2 regions of the Telluria sp. PB2R4 genome follow, and region 2 is predicted to be linked to the other one. Evidence: predicted binding sites of a transcription regulator. Region 2 holds the regulator's gene; the other holds the start of a gene.
What was found. The regulator LexA, encoded in region 2, represses DNA repair genes until DNA is damaged. The targets are predictions, from matches to a motif close to ACTGTATNNNNATACAGT.
Positions count from the first base shown of each region.

Region 1: the regulator LexA is predicted to act here: its motif matches at 5,441-5,458, upstream of AC56LU_RS04050 (putative DNA modification/repair radical SAM protein).

Region 1 is NZ_JCASIC010000002.1:127,178-137,620, reverse strand. Features, by position in the region: gene AC56LU_RS04065 (methyl-accepting chemotaxis protein) at 1-1,741, opposite strand, end outside; gene AC56LU_RS04060 (TorF family putative porin) at 1,756-2,541, opposite strand; gene AC56LU_RS04055 (UdgX family uracil-DNA binding protein) at 2,736-4,202, opposite strand; gene AC56LU_RS04050 (putative DNA modification/repair radical SAM protein) at 4,199-5,428, opposite strand; gene AC56LU_RS04045 (M16 family metallopeptidase) at 5,589-8,357, opposite strand; gene AC56LU_RS04040 (SEL1-like repeat protein) at 8,548-10,092, opposite strand; gene AC56LU_RS04035 (putative bifunctional diguanylate cyclase/phosphodiesterase) at 10,105-10,443, opposite strand, start outside.
Region 2 is NZ_JCASIC010000004.1:183,404-193,846, reverse strand. Features, by position in the region: gene AC56LU_RS09295 (collagen-binding domain-containing protein) at 1-150, shown strand, start outside; gene AC56LU_RS09290 (inorganic phosphate transporter) at 243-1,253, opposite strand; gene AC56LU_RS09285 (DUF47 domain-containing protein) at 1,289-1,915, opposite strand; gene AC56LU_RS09280 (replicative DNA helicase) at 2,003-3,388, opposite strand; gene rplI (50S ribosomal protein L9) at 3,606-4,058, opposite strand; gene rpsR (30S ribosomal protein S18) at 4,095-4,385, opposite strand; gene priB (primosomal replication protein N) at 4,423-4,713, opposite strand; gene rpsF (30S ribosomal protein S6) at 4,749-5,144, opposite strand; gene lexA (transcriptional repressor LexA) at 5,362-5,994, shown strand; gene AC56LU_RS09250 (tetratricopeptide repeat protein) at 6,056-6,823, opposite strand; gene AC56LU_RS09245 (cystathionine gamma-synthase family protein) at 7,080-8,318, opposite strand; gene purF (amidophosphoribosyltransferase) at 8,329-9,852, opposite strand; gene AC56LU_RS09235 (CvpA family protein) at 9,901-10,389, opposite strand; gene AC56LU_RS09230 (SPOR domain-containing protein) at 10,418-10,443, opposite strand, start outside.

The DNA of each region.
Region 1 (10,443 bases), on a different contig from region 2:
CGCTGGACACCACCTCGCCCATCGTCTTGCCGGCTTCCTCGACCAGCATGGTGCCCATGCTGACCTTGTCCACGGAGTCGCCGATCAGGGCCTTGATTTCCTTTGCCGCCGCAGCGCTGCGCTGCGCCAGGTTGCGCACCTCGGTCGCCACGACCGCGAAGCCGCGGCCCTGCTCGCCGGCACGCGCCGCTTCGACGGCGGCGTTCAGCGCCAGGATATTGGTCTGGAAGGCGATGCCGTCGATGACGCCGATGATGTCGACCACCTTCTTCGACGAGTCGCTGATCGAGGCCATGGTCGTCACCACCTGGGCCACCACGTCGCCGCCGCGCAGGGCGATCTCGCTGGCCGACCCGGCCAGCTGGTTGGCCTGGCGCGCGTTGTCGGCGTTCTGCTTCACGGTGCCGGTCAGCTCTTCCATCGACGCTGCAGTCTCTTCCAGCGCGCTGGCCTGCTGCTCGGTGCGCACCGACAGGTCGGTATTGCCCTGGCGGATCTCGTTCGAGGCCACCGCCACCGCATCCGAGCTGCTACGCACACGCGCCAGCACGTCCTGGATCTTGGCGACGAAGCCGTTGAAGCCACTGGCGATCTGCGCCAGCTCGTCCTTGCCCTTCACGGCCAGGCGGGCGCTCAGGTCCGCGTTGCCGCTCGAGAGGTCGGTCATGGCGGCGCCGAGCACGCGCAGCGGGCGGGTCAGGCGGCGCAGCACTGACACCATCACGAAGGCGGCGATGATGGCGCACACCACCGACACCATCAGCGCGTAGCCGACCAACGCGCGCGACGAGGCGGTGGCGACGCTTTCCGGGAAGGTCAGCGAGATCGACCAGGCGCCCATGTCGGGGTGGAAGCGCAGCGGCTGCAGCAGGTGGATCTTGCCGCTTTCGATGAATTCGTAGGGCTTACCCTGGCGCACCGCCTCGAGCGCCGCGGCCGGCAGGTCGTCCGCCTTCTTGCCGTTGCGCGCGTGGTCGGCGTGGCTCGCATACAGGCCGCCGTTCGATACCAGCGCCAGCGTGCCGCCTTCGACACGCTGCATCCCGGCCAGGATCTTGCCCAGGCCGACCAGCATGAAATCGGCGGTGGTCACGCCCATGAACTGGCCATTCACGATGATCGGCGCGGCGAGCGAGGCGATCAGCTCGTTCTTGCCGTTGATCGGGTACATGTAGGGCTCGGTGAAGTGCGGCTTGCGGGTTGCCTTCGGCACGTCGTACCAGTCGTTGGCGCCGGGCGTCGTGGTGAACACGATCGGTTCCGCGCGCACGGCGCCGTCCGCACCGCGGTTCCAGTAGGGCATGAAGCGGCCGGTGGCGTCGTATTCGGGCGACTTGCCGGCGTACTCTGCGTCCTTGCCGTCGAATGCGTCCGGCTCGAAGGCCACTGAGGTGCCGACGAAGTCGGCACTCGCCAGCAGCGAGGCCTTGACCATGCTGTTGACCTGCTCGCGCGCCAGCGGCAACTCGGAGCCGCGCACGGCTTCCATCGAGGTCGACATCGCCTGCACCTGCGCCAGGCCGGCGCCGATGCGCCCCTGCAGCGATGCCGCGGCTTCGCGCGTGGCGGTGCGCGCCTGCGCCATCGCCGCTTCCTGCGACGAGGTGCTGCTTTCGATGCCGATGAAGGTGGAAGTGGCGCCGAGGCTGAGCACCACCAGCGCGGTGGCGGTGGCGCAGATCTTGGCGGTGAGCGAAAGGGTCAGGCCGCGCATGCGGCGCGGCTGCGTCGTTTCAAGCATAAGGTCTCCGTGTTTCAGAATGTGCGAGCCAGGCTCACGGCAAGCGTGCCCTTGGCGGGATTGGAATGGGCGACGCTGCCGTCTGCGCGCGGCACGCCGGTGGTATAGCGGTCGTAGGCATCGGTGGCGCCCCAGGCCCGGGTGTAGGCTGCGGCGATGCTCCAGCCGCCGTCAAAGCTTCGGGTGACGCCCGCTTTCGCGTCGCGCCAGTCCCACATGTCGTTGCCCGCGCCCGCGACGCGGCCGTCACCCAGGTGCAGGTTGAGCGTGGTGCCGCCGCCCAGGTCGTGGTTGAGGCCGACGTCGAGATAGCCGGTGCCGCGCGCATCCGTGATGCCGAAGAAATCGCGCGATACCGTGCGGTAGTACTTCACGTAGGCGGGCCCGAAGCTCAGCCCGGGCACCAGTTCGGTGTAGTCGTACTTCGTACCGGTCGCGCCGATGCGGGCGCCCGGGTAGCGGTAATGCATGGCCGTCAAGCTGTAGCCCACCGCCCCGATGGTGCCGGCATAGCCGCCGTAGACGTCCCACTCGAGGCGGCCACCCTCGATGAAGCGGTCGCTGACGCTCGAGGCCCAGGTGCCGAGCGACCAGCCGCTCGGATGCGCGGCATCGAGGCCCGCCTGCAGCGCGGGCTTGCCCCAGCTCTGGCGCATGCCGCGCGAGACGTACTGGGACGTTAAGGTGACGATGCCGGTGACGGTGGCAGCCGGAGCGGCTTCCTGGCCGCCGGCATGGGCGGCAGGCAGGGCCAGCAGCAACAGGGGAGCCGGCAGCAGCCGGCGTAATGTGGAAATCATGGTATCTCGTCAGTCCGTAGGGAGGCAGGGCGCCGTCCGCAATCGCGGCGCTCAACTCAGCAAAAGCTCAGCAGTTGATGCCGTACGGAAATATTACGAGAGAAAAGTGAATATTCACGCGATTGTGAAGTATTCGACAATGAGATTTTTACGCTGGTGCGTCACTTGCACAACAGTTCAGCAAATCCGGCAATTCATTCCGGCTCGGGCGCATCTGGCCGTTCGAGCAATTCGTGCGCCAGCTTCAGCCCCTTGACCATCACCGAAAAGGCTTCCTGCTTGGCCGCTTCGTCCGGCACCCGCAGCACGTAGGAGGGGTGGTAGATCGTCACCACCCAGCAGCCGTCGACGCGCACCGGCTTGCCGAGGAAGTCCTTCAGCGCGACCGTCCCCTTGCGCATGACGGACTTCAGGGCGGTGGAGCCCATCGCCACGATGACCTTGGGCTTGACCGCGGCCAGCTCCTTTTCCAGCCAGTAGTGGCAAGCCTCGACCTCGCGCTGGGCCGGGGTCTTGTGGATGCGGCGCTTGCCTTTCGGTTCCCATTTGAAGTGCTTGACGGCGTTGGTCAGGTAGATCGTCTTGCGGTCGACGTCGGCCTGGGCGAACACGCGGTCGAGCAGCTTGCCTGCCGGGCCCACAAAGGGCTTGCCGGCCAGGTCTTCCTGGTCGCCCGGCTGCTCGCCCACGACCATGATGGGCGAGTGTTTTGCTCCCTCCCCGCCCACCGCCTGGGTGGCGTACTGCCACAGCTCGCAACGCCGGCATTCGTCGAGCTTCGAGGGCTGCTCGCGGTCCGGCTGCGCCTTCTCGGCGGTGATCGGGATCGTGGCGCCGCCCTTGCGGCCCACCGCCTCCACCTGGCCGATCTTGCGCGCGCCGAGTTCGGCCTGGCTGACCATGGCGGGCACGATCGCGCCCTCCGGCAGGTTCTTCCAGAAGCGCGACGGGATGTGGCTCTGCATCAGCTGGGCGTTGACGCGCGCCGGGTTGAAGATGCTGCGGTAATAGGTGAGCCACAGGGCTTCGCCGGCATCGTCGAGGTCGGCCGCGCTCGACATCAGGGGGCCGGTATTGTGCAGCGACTGGCCGTCCCACAGCACGCTGGCCTCGGGCGTGGCGATCATCCAGCTGACCTTGCCCATGCGGGCCACGAAGTGTTGGGCCACCTGGGGCAACACGTCGTGGTGCGGCTCGAACCAGGCCACGAAGCGCGGGTCGCCGACATCGAGCGGACGCTCGCGGAATCGGATGTAGGCATGCATGTCGTGCTCCTCGCGGCGCACCGCCTTGACCATGCCGTGCAGGCGACTGCCGTCCGGATCGGCGGGCGACTGCACGTCGTGCTCGCCCTGGGTCCAGCGCCACAGCACGCGGTAAAGAAAAGCCCAGCGGTCGGGGGCGCGGAAGCACGCGGCTTTCTGCAGCATCTCCAGCAGCGCGCGCGGCAGGCGTGGCGCAGCGTGTCTTGGCGATTGGGTTTGCTGCATCGGGGTGCCGCCATGATCGTCCGGCCCCGCAGCCGGGGGCACACCCGAGAACAGGTCGCCTCCGTCTGGCGTGCCCCAGTTGACCGCTTCGGGCGGCACGCCGGCGCGCAACAGGTCGCGCGCGGCCGTGCGCCATGCACCGAAGTCGGCCACCTGCGGCGCCTGGATCATGCCGCCTGCAGCTCCGGCCACAGGTTCATCTGCTCGGGCGCATCGGCCAGGTGGCGCCGCAGCAGGTGCGAGCTGGCCGCGCCTTGCACGGGCTTGTAGTCGGCCGTGACGATGAAGGGCGCCAGCTTCTTCATGCTGCAGCGCAGGCGCGACAGGTCTTCCCAGCGGATGCGGCGCAGGCGCCGCAGCTCCACGATGCGCTTGGCATTGCGGATGCCGATGCCCGGCACGCGCGCGATCATGGTCTCGTCGGCGCGGTTCAGGTCGAGCGGGAAGTGCTCGCGGTTCGACAGCGCCCAGCCCAGCTTGGGATCGACGTCGAGCGCCAGGTTGCCCGACTGCGGCATCAGTTCGCCCGCCGTGAAGCCGTAGCCGCGCAGCAGGAAGTCGGCCTGGTACAGGCGGTGCTCGCGCAACAGCGGGGGCGGCGCGGCCGGCACGCTCTTCGGGCTTTGCGGAATCGGGCTGAAGGCCGAGTAGTACACGCGTTTGAGCTTGTAGCTGCCGTACAGCGTCTCGGCCGTGTTCAGGATGGTGTGGTCGTCGCTGGCGTCGGCGCCGACGATCATCTGCGTGCTCTGGCCGGCCGGGGCGAAGCTGGGCGCCTTCGGCTCCTCGGCCTTTTCGTCCAGCTTGCGCCGGATCGAGCCCATCGCCAGCTTGATGGTGTGGACGTTCTTTTCGGGCGCCAGGCGGGTCACGCTGTCGTGGGTCGGCAGCTCGATGTTCACCGACAGGCGATCCGCCCAGCGGCCCGCTTCTTCGATCAGCAGCGGGTCGGCGTCCGGGATGGTCTTGAGGTGGATGTAGCCGCGGAACTTGTGCACTTCACGCAGCTGGCGCGCCACGGCCACCAGCTGCTCCATGGTGTAGTCGGCCGACTGGATGATGCCCGAGCTCAGGAACAGGCCGTCGATGTAGTTGCGGACGTAGAAATCGTGGGTAAGCTTGACCACCTCTTCCACCGAGAAGCGGGCGCGCGGCACGTTGGACGTGCGGCGGTTGATGCAGTACTGGCAGTCGTAGATGCAGAAATTCGTGAGCAGGATCTTGAGCAGCGATACACAGCGGCCGTCCGGCGTGTAGCTGTGGCAGATGCCCATGCCGGTGGTGGCGCCGAAGCCGTCCTTGTCTTCGGACGAACGTTTCGGCGCGCCACTGCTGGCGCAGGACGCGTCGTATTTCGCGGCGTCGGCCAGGATTTCCAGTTTGTCGTTGAGTTCCATCGCGCGCCTCGGACTGTATGGGCATACAGTATACTATCGCGCACCTATGCACAGGACGTGCGGATGGCGTATGCAGGCGCGCTGACGGTTCAATCGCGGGACAAGATGAAAAAAGCCCGGTCAAATGACCGGGCTTTCCAGGACAACAAGAGGGAGTCGATCAGCGAATCGGCTTGCCGTCCGCGTCGACCACGGTCACCTCACCCCAACCCAGCGAGCGCACCCCCGCCTCGATCTTGCGCAGATCACCGATCACCATCCACACCGCCTCATCCGGCTTGATGAACTTGCCCGACGCTGCCGCCAGCTGCTCCTGGCTCAAGGCGCGTACGTTCGACGCGTACTTGCTCCAGTAGTCGTCCGCCAGCCCCAGGTTGACGGTTTCGAGCCCGGCCGATTCGAGCGCGGCGAGGGTCGAGTAGCGGCCCGGCAGGCGCGCCGTCATGCTGCGCATGATGCTTTCGTATTCCTTGCCTACCAGCGGACGCTCGCCCGCGACGCCGCGCAGTTCCTTCTGCACTTCGCGCATCGCCTCGATCGTCTTGTCGGTCTGCACCGGCGCGATGATGACGAAGGGACGCTGGCCGCGCACTTCTGACAGGCGCGCGCTGGTGCCGTAGCTCCAATGCTTGTCCAGTCGCAGGTTGCGGTTCAGGCGCGAGGTCGCCATGCCGCCGAAGTTGGTGATCACCGGTTCCATCGCCAGGTCTTCCGGCTGGCCATAGGCCTGCGAGACGTGGGTCGCGACGATCGTGGACTGCGGCGCATCCGGCTTGTCGACCAGGATCAGGCGCTTGCCCCTGGTGGCAGGGACGGTGGCCATCTTCTTGGCTGGCGCCGTGCCCTGCTGCCACTTGCCGAAGCTCGCTTCCAGCGCCGGCAGCAGCTTGTCCATGGTGGTGTCGCCGGCCACGACGATGGTGGCGCTGCCCGGCTTGAACCAGGTGCCGTGCCATGCCATCAGGTCGTCGCGGGTCAGGCTTTGCACGCTGCCTTCGAAGCCGGACGCCGGCTTGCCGTAGGCGTGGTCGGCGCCGTAAAGCACCGCGGGCACGAGGCGCAGCGCCAGGCTGTTCGGCTGCGCCTTTTCCTGGGCGATGCCGGCGATGCGGCGGCTCTTCGACAGCGCGAACTGGTCTTGCGGGAAGCTCGGGGCCAGCGCGGCTTCGGCCATCAGGTTGAGCGACGGCGCCAGGTTGGCGCTGGTGGCCTGCAGGCGCACCAGCGACTGGTCCTGCGAAGTGCCGGTGTACAGGCGCGCACCCAGGTTTTCCAGCGCATCCGACAGGGCGAAGGCATCGCGGTTCCTGGTGCCCTTGTCCAGCAGGTCGAGGGCCAGCGAGGCGGCGCCGGCCTTGGCGGTGCTGTCCGACGCCGCGCCGGCGTCGACCGCCAGCGAGACGTTGACGATCGGCGCGGTGTGGCGTTCGAGCAGCACGACCTTCAGGCCGTTCTTCAGCTGGGCGCGCTGCAGCGCCGGGAACTTGACGTCCGGGGCCTCGCCCAGGCCTGGCAGCTGCTTGCGGTCCAGGGTGGACTTGGCCGCGGCCAGCTTGGCGGTTGGCCTCACCGTCATCGTGTAGTGGTTGGCGCGCAGCCAGCGGTTGGCCACGAGCTTGACGTCCGCCGGGCTGCTGGTGGCGAACAGCTCGAGGCGGTCGAGGTAGGCGTCCGGCTTGCCGCCGTAGGTCTGGCTTTCGGCCAGCACGTCGTTACGGCCGCCCATGCCGCCCACGCGCTCCAGGCTGCGTGCGAAGTCGGCCAGGTCGCGGGTCTTCACGCGCTTGAGTTCAGCATCAAGCGGGCCCTTCTCGAGCAGCTCGGCCACCACGCGATCCATCTCGCGTTCCACTTCCACCGGGTCGACGCCCGGCTTGACGGTGACCGACAGGTTGAAGGTGCCACCCAGCTCCGCATCGTTCACATAGGCCGAGACGCCGGTGGCCATGCCCTTCTCGTACACCAGGCGCTTGTCCAGGCGCGCGTTCTTGGAACCGGCCAGCACGCCGGCCAGCAGGTTCAGGCGCTGGGTGTCGGCATCCTTCCACGACGAGGTGTGCCAGCTGCGGTAGATGCGCACTTGCGGCACGTGGTCTTCCATCTCGTCGCGGATGTTGCGGTCCAGTTGCGGGATCCACTTCTCGGTACGCGGCAGTGGCGGGCCCGGCGGGATCGCGCCGAAGTACTTGTTCACCAGTTCATAGGCGCGTTCCGGCGTGATGTCGCCGGCCAGCGAGATCACCGCGTTGTTCGGGCCGTAGTAGGTGCGGTACCACTCCTTGATGTCGTCCAGCGAGGCGGCCTGCAGGTCTTCCATGTAGCCGATCGTCGACCACGAATACGGGTGCGAGTATGGGTACATCTTGGCCGAGATTTCCATCCGCACGCGGCCATACGGCTGGTTCTCGCCCTGGCGCTTCTCGTTCGACACCACGCCGCGCTCGCGCTCCAGCATCTCCTTCGAGATGTAGTTGGCGAGGAAGCCCATGCGGTCCGATTCCAGGAACAGGGTGCGCTCGAGCGCCGACACCGGCACGTCTTCGAAGAAGTTGGTGCGGTCGGTGTTGGTGGTGCCGTTGCGGTTGTTCGCGCCGAGGTCGTCCATCGCCTCGCGGAAGCCGTGCGGGTAGTTCTCGGAACCGTTGAAGAAGAAGTGCTCGAACAGGTGGGCGAAGCCGGTCTTGCCGCGCTTCTCGTTGCGCGATCCGACGTGGTACCACATGTTCACGCCGACCACCGGCACGCTGTGGTCGGTGTGGACCAGCAGGGTCAGGCCGTTGGACAGCACGAATTTCTTGTGGTCGATGCTGTAGGCCTTGCGGTCGAATTTGAACGGTGCGGTTTGCTTCGTGGCGGGTGCGGCGGCGTGGGAAGGCAGGGCTGCGGCGGCTGCGAGACCGAGCAGGAGGGGCAGGGCGAGTTTTTTCATGGGCGTCTCGTGGACTGGGTTTGTTGTATGTATGCGTCCCGTCCGATCTTGCGCTGGTTGAACGCGTGGGCGGCACAGCCGCCCACCCTACAGGAATCGCTGAGCTGACGCCAGAGGAAATGGATGCATACGTAGGGTGGGCGGGTCTCCCGCCCACGCGTTCAAATCCGGGATGAACAGGGATAGCGGGTTACGAAAACCCCTGCGCCTGCGCCAGCATTTGCGGCTCCATGCGCGCGGCAATCTTCTTCAGGTAGCCCGACGACGCCGCCACGCCGGCACCGCCGGCACGCTGCAGCCATCCATACGCCTCGACCAGGTCGCGTTGCACGCCCTGCCCTGCCGAATACATCACGCCGAGGTTGAACTGCGCGCGCGCATGCCCCTGGCGCGCCGCGCACAGGTACCAGAAATGCGCCGCTTCGTAATCGCGCTCGATGCCCTTGCCGCAGTCGTGGCGCAGGCCCAGCTCGAACTGCGCCAGCGCATGCCCCTGGTCGGCGGCCTTGTGGAACCAGTCGGTGGCCTCGCGTGGATCGGCATGCTCGGCGCGATCCAGCAGCACGCCCACCATGTACTGCGCCGGCGCGTAATCCTGGGTAGCCGCGCGCCGGTACCATTCCAGCGCCTGGGCCTCGTCGCGCGCCACGCCGACGCCGCCCTCATAGCGCAGACCGAGGTCGAACTGGGCGCGCAGGTGGCCCTGCTCGGCCGCCTTGCGGTACCAGTGCGCCGCCTGGGCGGGATCGGCCGGCACGCCGCTGCCGGCATCGAACAGCTGGCCCAGGTGGTACTGGGCCGAGGGCATGCCCTGCTCGGCAGCCTGGCGGTACCAGTGCGCGGCTTGCACCGGGTCGCGTTCGACGCCCTGCCCGTGCTCGTAGCGCACGCCGAGGTTGTCCTGGGCGCCGGCGTGGCCCTGTTCGGCCGCGCGCCGGTACCAGCCCAGCGCCAGCGCTTCGTCACGCGGCACGCCGTGGCCGCTGTCATGGATGAGGGCGAGGTTGAACTGCGAGCTGGCGTGACCCTGCTCGGCGGCGCGGCCGTACCACAGGATCGCGCGCGCGCTGTCCTGCTCGACGTCCTGGCCCTTGTCGTAGCGCAGGCCGAGGTTGAACTGGGCCGGCGCGTAGCCCTGCTCGGCGGCCTTGCGAAACCAGTCGACCGCCTCGCTGCCGCCGGTGCGCAGCGCGAGGCTGAACTGCGAGCGCGCATAGCCCTGGCTTGCGGCGCGGCGGTACCACTCGGTCGCCGCATCCTGGTCCTGGGGCACGCCCTTGCCGGTCTCGTACATCATGCCGAGGTTGTGCTGCGCGCCCGGCTCGCCCTGGCTTGCCGCCTGGTTGAACCAGTGCAGCGCCTGCCCCACGTCGTTCGACACGCCCTGGCCCTTGGCATACAGCCATCCCAGGTTGTACTGCGCCGGCGCGTAGCCTTGGCTTGCGGCGCGGCCGTACCAGTAGGCGGCCTGGCCGTAGTCCTGGGCCACGCCCTGGCCCTTCTGGTACATCACGCCGAGGTTGTATTGCGCCAGTTCCAGGTCGGCGCTGGCCGCCATGCGGTACCAGGCCACCGCCAGCTCGTAGTTCTGCGGCACGCCCTGGCCGCTGGCGTACATGAAGCCCAGGCTGTGCTGGGCGGTCGGCACGCCGCGCTCGGCCATCCCTTTTACACGCAGGAATTCTGCAGTGTGACGGCCTTCGAGGTCGCCGGATTGGGCCGGGATGTCGAGCATGATGGCCTGGGCTTACGCCTGGATGGCGCGCAGGCCGAACAAGGTCGGCTGGGTGCGCAGCGACTTCATGAATTCGCCCAGCGGGATCGGGCGGTAGTACAGGTAGCCCTGCATCGTCATGCAGCCGTTGGCGCGCAGGTAGCGCGCCTGCTCCTCGGTCTCGACGCCTTCCGCGATCAGGTTCAGGCCCAGGCCGCGCGCGATCGAGATGATCGCCAGGATCACCGGATAGTGGCCGCCCTCTTCGTGGATCTCCTTCACGAAGGACTGGTCGATCTTGACGGTGTGGATCGGGAAGCGGTGCAGGTAGGACAGCGACGAATAGCCGGTGCCGAAGTCGTCGATCGCGAT
Region 2 (10,443 bases):
ACCGGATCGCTTCCTTTGCAAACGCCGGAGTCGGTGTCGGTGCCCGAACCGGCAAGCCTTGGCTTGCTGCTGACGGGCATGGGGATGATTGGCTTCATGGGCCGGCGGCGCAAGACCGTGATGACGGAAAAGGCAAGCGCGGCAGCATAAGCGCCGCCGGCACCAAAAAAAACGCCAGTCAGCAAAAGCTGACTGGCGTTTTTTTCGGGCACCATACCGGGCCTCGATAAAGCAAAACTGCTTTACATGATGAGGGTGCCGATCCACCAGGCGATCGCGGCCATGAAGGCCGATGCCGGAATGGTGAAGATCCAGGCCCAGACGATGTTGCCGGCCACGCCCCAGCGCACCGCCGACATCTTCTGCGAGGCGCCCACGCCGACGATGGCGCCGGTGATGGTGTGGGTGGTCGAGACCGGGATGCCGAAGAAACTCGCCATCAAGAGGGTCATGGCGCCGCCGGTTTCGGCGCAGAAGCCGCCCACCGGTTTGAGCTTGGTGATCTTCTGGCCCATGGTCTTGACGATGCGCCAGCCGCCGAACAGCGTACCGAAAGCAATCGCGGCATAGCACGAGATGATGACCCAGGCTGGCGGATAGGCGTCGTTCGCATTGGTGACGCCGGCCGCGATCAGGAGCATCCAGATGATGCCCATGGTCTTCTGGGCGTCGTTGCCGCCGTGGCCGAGCGAATAGCCTGCCGCCGAGACCAGCTGCAGGCGGCGGAACCAGACGTCCACTTTGCGCGGAGTGGATTTCACGAAAATCCACGAGACCAGCAGCATGATGGTCGAGCCGAGGATAAAGCCCAGCATCGGCGCCACCACGATGAACACCACGGTCTTGATCAAGCCGCCGGCGATCAGCGCGCCGGTGCCCGACTTGGCCACCGCGGCGCCCACCAGGCCGCCGATCAGGGCGTGCGAGGACGAGGACGGAATGCCGTAGTACCAGGTGATGATGTTCCAAGTGATCGCCCCGACCAGGGCGCCGAAGATCACGTAATGGTCGACCACGTGCGGGTCGATGGTGCCCTTGCCGATGGTCTGCGCCACCTTCATGCTGACCACGAAGATCGCGATGAAGTTGAAGAAGGCCGCCATTGCCACCGCATGCTGGGGCTTCAGGACGCCGGTCGAGACCACGGTGGCGATCGAGTTCGCCGAATCGTGGAAGCCGTTCATGAAGTCGAATACCAGTGCCAGCAGCACCAGGAAGCCCAGCACGTAAATGCTGATGTTGAGAGTATCCATGTCTGTTCTTGTTATGCGCGCAGCGCTGTTGACGCTTACGCGTTCTCGACGATGATGCCTTCGACGATATTGGCCACGTCTTCGCAGCGGTCGGTGACCGTCTCGAGGATCTCGTAGATGGCCTTCATCTTGATCAGGTTGCGCACGTCAGGCTCGTCGCGGAACAGTTTCGACATGGCGGCGCGCATCACGTGGTCGGCGTCCGACTCGAAGCGGTCGATCTCTTCGCAGATGGCGACGATCTTCTGGGCGTTGCCCATGTCGTGCAGCAGGCCGACGGCTTCCTGCACCTTCAGGCAGCACGACAGGCACAGCTCGGCCAGGCGCGCGGCTTCCGGGGTCACCGCATGCAGGTCGTACAGCGAGACGGTCTGGGCCGCGTCTTCCATCATGTCGAGGATGTCGTCCATGCTGGTGATCAGCTTGTGGATGTCGTCGCGGTCGATCGGGGTGATGAAGGTCTTGTGCAGCATGTCGACCGTGGCGTAGGTGATCTTGTCGGCCTGCTTCTCGATGCTCTCGACGGCGTGGGTGCGATTTTCCAGGTCGTCGAAGTTGGTCATCAGGCCGACCATCTCCTGCGCGCCCTTCACGCACAGGGCTGCGTGCTGGTTGAACAGGTCAAAAAACTTGCCCTCCTGGGGCATCAGGCGTCCAAACATATTATTCTCCGTTGTGAATCTCTTGGGACTTCGAAACCGCCGCCACGGCTGGCAGCGGAACATGGTGTGAATGCGCGGCTTTGAAACCTAGTCGCCCTGGTAGACGCTCAGGTTGCCGCTGTAATTGCCGAACTTGGTGTACTGGCCGATCCAGGTAAGGCGAATTGCCCCGATCGGGCCGTTACGCTGCTTACCGATGATGATCTCGGCAGTTCCTTTATCGGGCGAGTCGGGGTTGTAGACCTCGTCGCGATACAGGAAGATGATCACGTCGGCATCCTGTTCGATAGCGCCCGATTCGCGCAGGTCGGACATGACGGGACGTTTATTGGGGCGTTGTTCCAGCGAGCGGTTCAGCTGGGACAGTGCAATGACCGGGCAATGCAGCTCCTTGGCCAGGCCTTTCAGGCTTCGCGAGATCTCGGAGATCTCGGCCGCGCGGTTGTCGCCCGGCTGGCTGCCCTGCATCAGCTGCAGGTAGTCGACGATGATCAGGCCCAGCTTGCCGCACTGGCGCGCCAGGCGTCGTGCCCGTGCGCGCATCTCGATCGGGTTCAGCGCCGGCGTCTCGTCGATGTAGAGCTGGGCGTCGTTCATCTTCTGGATGGCGTGCGTCAGGCGCGGCCAATCCTCGTCGTTGAGGCGGCCGGTACGCAGGCGGTGCTGGTCGAGCTGGCCGACCGAGCCGAGCATACGCATGGCCAGCTGGGCGCCGCCCATCTCCATCGAGAACACGGCCACCGGCAGGCCGGCTTCGATCGCGACGTTCTCGCCGATGTTGACCGAGAACGCGGTCTTGCCCATCGACGGACGGCCGGCGACGATCACCAGGTCGCCCGGCTGCAGGCCCGAGGTCATGCGGTCGAGGTCGATGAAGCCGGTCGGCACGCCGGTGATCTCGCCCTGGTTTTCGCGCGAATACAGTTCGTCGATGCGCTCGACGACTTGCGTCAGCAGCGGCTGGATCGGGTTCCAGCCCTGCTGGCCGCGCGAGCCGGTTTCGGCGATCGCGAAGATCTTCGATTCGGCCTCGTCGAGCATCTGCTTGACTTCCTTGCCCTGCGGATTAAACGCATTGCCCGAGATTTCGTCGGCGACGGTGATGAGCTTGCGCAGGATGCCGCGGTCGCGCACGATCTCGGCATAGCGGCGGATGTTGGCCGCCGACGGCGTGTTCTGCGCCATCGCATTCAGGTACTGCAGCCCGCCGACGTCCTCGGCCTTGCCGAGGTTGTTGCAGGCTTCATAGACCGTGATCACGTCGGCCGGCTTGCCGGCGTTGATCAGGCGAACCATCTGTTCGAAGATGATGCGGTGGTCGTAGCGGTAGAAATCGTCCGCGTTCATGAAGTCGGCAATACGGTCCCACGCCGCGTTATCGCGCAGGAGGCCGCCGATGACGGACTGCTCTGCTTCGATGGAATGCGGTGGGATGCGCAGGGAATCGACTTGCGGATCGGCTGGGGAATTCATGGCGGGCATTATACCTTCTCCTGTCATACGGCTGTCATAATTGCCGAGTTTTTCAGGACGTAAAAAAAGCCGGGCGAGCCCGGCTTTTTCATTTATGCAACAAAAACTTGGTGCTATTTAAGAGTCTAACAAACCTCCAGGGCAAGGCGCAGCGCCGAAGACAGTACGCTAGTACGGCGAGGCGGTGCAACGCCGCCATGGAGGAATTGTTAGGCTCTTAGGCAGCTTCGCCGACGACGGCGATGGTGATCTCGGTGACGACGTCGGTGTGCAGCGCGACGGCAACCGGGAATTCACCAGTGGTCTTCAGCGGGCCGGTCGGCAGGCGAACCTGCGACTTCTCGACCGGGAAGCCTTGCTTGCTCAGGGCTTCTGCGATGTCGAAGTTGGTGACCGAACCGAACAGACGGCCGTCCACGCCCGCCTTCTGGGCGATGGTGACGGTCATGCCGCTCAGCTTGTCGCCTTGTGCCTGGGCAGCCGACAGCTTTTCGCCAGCAGCTTTTTCCAGCTCGGCGCGCTTGACTTCGAACTCGGCCACGGCAGCGGCGGTAGCACGGCGTGCCATTTTTTGCGGGATCAGGAAGTTACGTGCGTAACCGTCCTTGACCTTGACGACGTCGCCCAGGTTGCCGACGTTAACAACTTTTTCCAAAAGGATAATTTGCATATTTTTCTCCAGAAGATCTGATCTGTACGACGGGAATTAACCGTGGTGCAGGTCGGTGTACGGCAGCAGCGCGAGGTAACGGGCGCGCTTGATGGCGGTGTCGACCTGGCGCTGGTAGTGCGCCTTGGTGCCGGTCAGACGTGCCGGCATGATCTTGCCGTTTTCCTGGACGAAGTCCTTCAGGGTGTCGACGTCTTTGTAATCGACCTGTTCCACGTTTGCTGCGGTGAAGCGGCAGAACTTCTTACGCTTGAACAGCGGGTTCTGCTGTTTGCGCTTGAGTTTCTCTTTAGCTTTGTTTTTGTCGAACTTTTTACCGAATGCCATTTTAGGCTCCTGTATCTAATCTAAATTGCGCCGAGTTTTAGGCGGCACTGAAATCAATGATGTGAAATACCAAGGCTTTGCTGTTGCGGTTCTTCCGTGCGAGGAATCCTTCGAAGCGGTAGGCGGCGCCGAGTTCTGCGCTTTGCAGCCTGCCTGAAATCTCGCCCGCGCCGAGCGCAGGGATTTCAAACGCGACCTGCCTTGCCACTCCGGCTTCCACCTGCTGCGAATCGTGCCTCAGGATCGCGCCCACGATGGGGACGCCGGCCGGGGTGAAACGCAGTACGTCACGCTCCGCGATGGTCGCGATGAGCTGGAACTGATTCACTGCGCTGTCTTGCTACTGGATTCCCTGGGAAAAACTTAGGCAGCTGCTGCGGCTGGGGCAGCTGCCGGAGCGGCTGCTTCTGCACGGTGGCTCTTGGCTGCGTCTTCGCGCTGGACCGACTTCATCATCGGCGACGGTGCGGTTTCAGCCTTCTTCATCTTGACGGTCAGGTGACGCAGGACGGCATCATTGAACTTGAATGCGGTTTCCAGCTCGACCAGGGTCTCATTGTCGCACTCGATGTTCATGCAGATGTAGTGGGCTTTCGGCAGCTTCTGGATCTGGTAAGCCATCTGGCGACGGCCCCAGTCTTCCACGCGATGGATGTTACCGCCGCGCGCGGTCACGCTGGCCTTGTAACGCTCGATCATCGCCGGAACTTGCTCGCTCTGGTCCGGGTGGACGATAAAAACGATTTCATAATGACGCATGCAACACTCCTTAAGGACGTTTAAACAAATGCCCACCTCGGCGTCAAGACGAGTGTGGGAAGGGTAAGCCGGCTATTATAGCCCGAGAAATGGGGGGATGGGAAGCCTGGCTGTGGCGCACAATTTTTTTGCACTTTTCCCGTGTTTTCCCTTGCGCATCCGGGAATACTGTACAAAAATACAGTCTGCTCTTACAACCCATTGCCGTATAACACCCATGCTCAAGCTCACTGCAAGGCAAGAACAGATCCTCAACCTGATCAAGGAAGCGATCGAGAATACCGGTTTCCCGCCGACCCGCGCCGAAATCGCGGCCGAGCTGGGCTTCAAGTCGGCCAATGCGGCCGAGGAGCACCTGCAGGCGCTGGCGCGCAAGGGCGCCATCGAGATTTCGCCGGGCACCTCGCGCGGCATCCGCCTCATCGGCGCCTCGGTCGAGCAGATCCCGCTGGTTCCGCCGGCCCTCATGATGTCGCTGCCGCTGGTCGGCCGCGTCGCCGCCGGCTCGCCGATCCTGGCCCAGGAACACGTCGAAGCCACCTACTCCGTCGACGCCGCCATGTTCTCGGCCCGTCCCGACTTCCTGCTGAAGGTCAAGGGCTGGTCGATGCGCGACGCCGGCATCTGCGACGGCGACTTCCTGGCGGTCAAGAAGATCGACAGCGCCAAGAACGGCCAGATCGTGGTCGCCCGTCTCGGCGAAGAAGTGACGGTCAAGCGCTACCGCAAGACCGGCAACCTGGTCGAGCTGCTGCCGGAGAATCCGGACTTCAAGGTCATCCAGGTGTCGCCGGAAGACGAGTTCGCACTGGAGGGCCTGGCCGTCGGCCTGATGCGCAGCTGGCATTGATTCCTGCGCCGCAGCCCCGCGTTCATCCACGAACGCGGGCGCCGGTCGCCGGTCGCCTGCCTTACTGAATCTTCTTGTCCGCCCAGTGCGAGTCCTTCGGGGCCGACTTCACGATCTGGTTGTGCTGGGCCACAAAGGCCTCGGTCGCGGAGCGCCAGGCGGCGTAGTCCGCCAGCACCAGCTTCGAACTCACCTTCGCCTCTTCGCTCAGGTTCTCCCCCAGCTGGACCAGGTGGGCGTTCGATTTTTCAAGCTCTTCCTTGTTCATCAGTTTTCGGACCTCGTCCGGGACACGCTTGGTCAGCGGCATCGAGGCATTCAGGTTGGTGACGTACTTGTTGTAGCATTCCTGCCACGCCAGCACGGCCGCGCTGATACGGTCGATATCGGCATTGACCTTCGACATCGCGGGAATGCGTGGCGCGACGCAGCGGTACTCGCCCGCTTTCAGGTCTTCGCCATCGTAGCCCTTGATCCAGTAGTCGATGTCCTTGCGCCGCTTGACGCGCTGGTCCATCAGCTCCAGCGAGGCGATCGCCACCTTGTCGCCCTTGGCCGCCGCCTTCTTGAACAGCGCTTCGGCCTTCGCTTCGTCCACCTGCCCCGCTTCGCCATACCAGTACATCTGGCCCAGCGCCTGCTGCGCCGCCGGATTGCCGGCATTGGCCAGCTTGGTATAGATCTTCAGCGCGCCCGCGTAGTCCTTCTTCTCGAACAGGGCGTTGGCGTCTTCCAGCTCGCCGGCAAAGGCGGCGCCGCACAGCAGCAGGGATGCAAGGAACAGCTTGGTCTTCATGGGCAGATAATGGATGGGGAACAGGAATCCCATGATAGCGGCAATGTGCTGCCTTGCTCAACCGCTGAAACAAAATGCTGCAGGACCCCGTAGGGTGGGCGGCTCCACCTGATGCGTCGATGCATCCACACCGTATTTGCCGCCCACGCGTTCAAATCCCCGTCGAGTAGAGCCGCCGCAACGCACAGACTGTTTGAACGCGTGGGCGGCGCCCACGGTGGCGCTGATCCGGCAGTGCGGGGGAGCCGCCCACCCTACGAGAAACGGCAACCCGAGGGTTGCCGTTTTGCTACGCGTCGAGCGCCTGGCGGAAGTCCGCCAGCAGGTCGTCGGTATCCTCGATGCCGACCGATACGCGGATCAGCGACTCGGCGATGCCCATGCTGGCGCGCCGCTCGGCGCCCATCTCGAAGAAGATCGTGTGCGCCACCGGAATCACCAGGGTGCGGGTGTCGCCCAGGTTGCTGGCCGGGATGCCGAGCTTCAGGCGGTTCAGGTAGTCGAAGGGGTCGATATCCTCGCGCAGCTCAAAGCTCATCAGGGAGCCGCCGGAACGGAACAGTTCCCCGGTGATGCGGTGCTGTGGATGCGACGCCAGACCCGGGTAGTGGACCGCCGACACCCGCGGATCGGCTTCCAGCATCTGCGCCAGCGCCAGCGCGTTGCTGCTCGTGCGTTCCATGCGCAGCGCCAGCGTCTCGGCGCCCACCGCGATGTGGTGCGCCGCTTCCGGCCCGAGTGCGGCGCCGAAGTCGCGCAAGGCCTTGGCGCGCAGCTGGGCCAGGCCCTGTGCGCTTGCCGGCTGCTTGCGGAAGTTGGCCGCGATGTTCGGATAGGCGCTCCAGTCGAACAGGCCGGTGTCGGTGAGGGCGCCGCCGAGGGCGTTGCCGTGGCCGCCGATCGACTTGGTCAGCGAATTGACCACCAGGCCCGCGCCCACCGCCTTCGGACGGAACAGCCAGGGCGTGGTCATGGTGTTATCCACCACGTACAGGATGCCCCGTTCGCGGCACAACCGGCCGATACGGGCCAGGTCGGCCACCTGGGTGCGCGGATTGGCGATGGTCTCTACAAAGACCATGCGCGTCTCCGGCTTGAGGGCCGCTTCGACATTGGCGACGTCGGTGGCGTCGACGAAGTCCACGCCCACGCCCTGCCCCGCCACCGTCTGCCACAGGCTGTTGGTGTTCCCGAACAGGAAGGAGGACGAGACGACGTGGTCGCCGGCCTTGAGCAGCGCCTGGAACAGCGCGCCGATGGCGCCCATGCCGGTGGCAAAGCACAGGGTGCCGACGCCGTCTTCCATCTTGCTGATCTTGTCCTCGAGCGCGCTCACGGTCGGGTTGCCCTGGCGGCCATAGCGGAAGCCCGGCTCCTTGCCCTGGAATACCGATGCCAGCTGGCGTGCGTCGCCGTAGCCGAAGGCCACCGAAGTATGCACCGGCTTGTGCAGCGAGCCCTGCTCGATCGTCTTGCGGCGGTCGTTGTGCAGGATGGTGGTCGTGAAACCGTAGGTTTTCTCGCTCATGCCCACAACCTTACTCGGCGGCTGCCGGCGTGTTCAGGTTCAGCTGGGTGCGCACCGGATCCTCGACCTGGTTTTTCTTCGGGTTATGGCGCGCGGTTTCCTGGCGGTCGAGGTATTCCGGGGTCACGTCGCCGGTCACGTACACGCCGTCGAAGCAGGACGCCTCGAAGTTCTTCAGCGCCGGATTGACGTCGGAGATCGCGCGCTTGAGCGCGTCGACATCCTGGTAGACCAGGCGGTCGGCGGTGATCTCGGCGCAGACTTCCTCGACGGTGCGGCCGTGGGCGATCAGCTCGTCGCGGGTCGGCATGTCGATGCCGTACACGTTCGGGTACAGCACCGGCGGCGCGGCCGAGGCGAAGAACACTTTTCGAGCGCCTGCATCGCGCGCCATCTGCACGATCTCGCGGCTGGTGGTGCCGCGCACGATCGAGTCGTCGACCAGCAGCACGTTCTTGTCCTTGAACTCGGAGGCGATCGCGTTGAGCTTCTGGCGCACCGATTTCTTGCGCATCCCTTGCCCAGGCATGATGAAGGTGCGGCCGATGTAGCGGTTCTTGATGAAGCCTTCGCGGTACTCGACGCCCAGTTTCAGGGCCAGCTGGATCGCTGCCGGACGGGAGGAGTCGGGGATCGGCATGACCACGTCGATCTCGTCGACCGGAATCTCCTGGCGGATCTTGTCGGCCAGGTATTCGCCCATGCGCAGGCGGGTCGCGTACACCGAAGCGCCGTCGATCACCGAGTCCGGACGGGCCAGGTAGACGTATTCGAAGGCGCAGGGGTTCAGCGACGGGTTCTCGGCGCACTGCTGCTCGTACATGTTGCCGTCGTTGTCGATGAAGATGGCCTCGCCCGGCGCGATGTCGCGCACGAAGCGGAAGCCCAGGCCTTCGAGCGCCACCGATTCGCTCGCCACCAGGTATTCGGTGCCATGCTCGCTCTCGTTCATGCCGAGGCACAGCGGACGGATGCCGAACGGATCGCGGAAGGCCAGCATGCCGTGGCCGGCGATCTGCGACACCACCGCATAGGCGCCGCGCACGCGGCGGTGCACCGCGGCGACTGCCTTGAACACGGCGTCTTTATCCAGGTTGTAGCCGTCGGCCGCTTCCTGGATCTCGTGGGCCAGCACGTTCAGCAGCACTTCCGAGTCGGAATCGGTGTTGATGTGGCGGCGGTCGTTACGGAACAGCTCTTCCTTGAGCGCGGCCTGGTTGGTCAGGTTGCCGTTGTGGGCCAGGGTAATGCCGAAGGGCGCGTTCACGTAAAACGGCTGGGCTTCTTCCTCGCTCGACGAGCCGGCGGTCGGGTAGCGGCAGTGGCCGATACCGGTATTGCCCTGCAGCGAACGCATGTTACGGGTGCGGAACACGTCGCGTACCAGGCCGTTGGCCTTGTACATCGAGAACATGCTGCTGTGATTGGTTGCAATGCCCGCCGCGTCCTGGCCGCGGTGCTGCAGGAGCAGCAATGCGTCATAGAGAAGCTGGTTAACGGGATTGTTCGAGACGACGCCGACGATGCCACACATGGTGCGCTCCTAAAACTGGACTGCCTGATTACAAAAATGAAACCGAATTCAGAACCTGATGTGCTGCCCGAGTGCGGCAGGGAGAAAGGGTTTGACGGTGCGCGCTCCGGTTTCCGCCATCGGCGAGAGCAGCGCGTTTCTCCAGAAATCCTGCTGCGGGATGGACGTCATCCCACACAATATGACGGCGGCCAGCACGATTACAATGCCGCGCGCCAATCCAAACAATCCGCCCAGCCCGCGGTCCGCGAGGCTCAGGCCGGTGGCCGTGATCAGCGCCCCGATCGCCAGCGACAACAGGCCCATCAGGATGCGCACGCCGAGGAAGAGCAGCACGAAGGCCATGATCAGGCGCGCGGTCTCGCCGGGCACCAATTGTGGCAGCATTGGCGCCAACTGGGCGCCGTAGGCGTTCGCCACCACGAAGGCCACGATCCAGCCCAGCAGCGACAGGATCTCCTTCACCAGCCCGCGCAGGGTGGAAATGACGACGGACGAACCCAGTACGAACAAGACGAGGTAATCGAAAATGGTCACGCCGCCAACACCCTGGTACGGTGCCGCATCAGAGCGGCACCATGCTGCCCGACA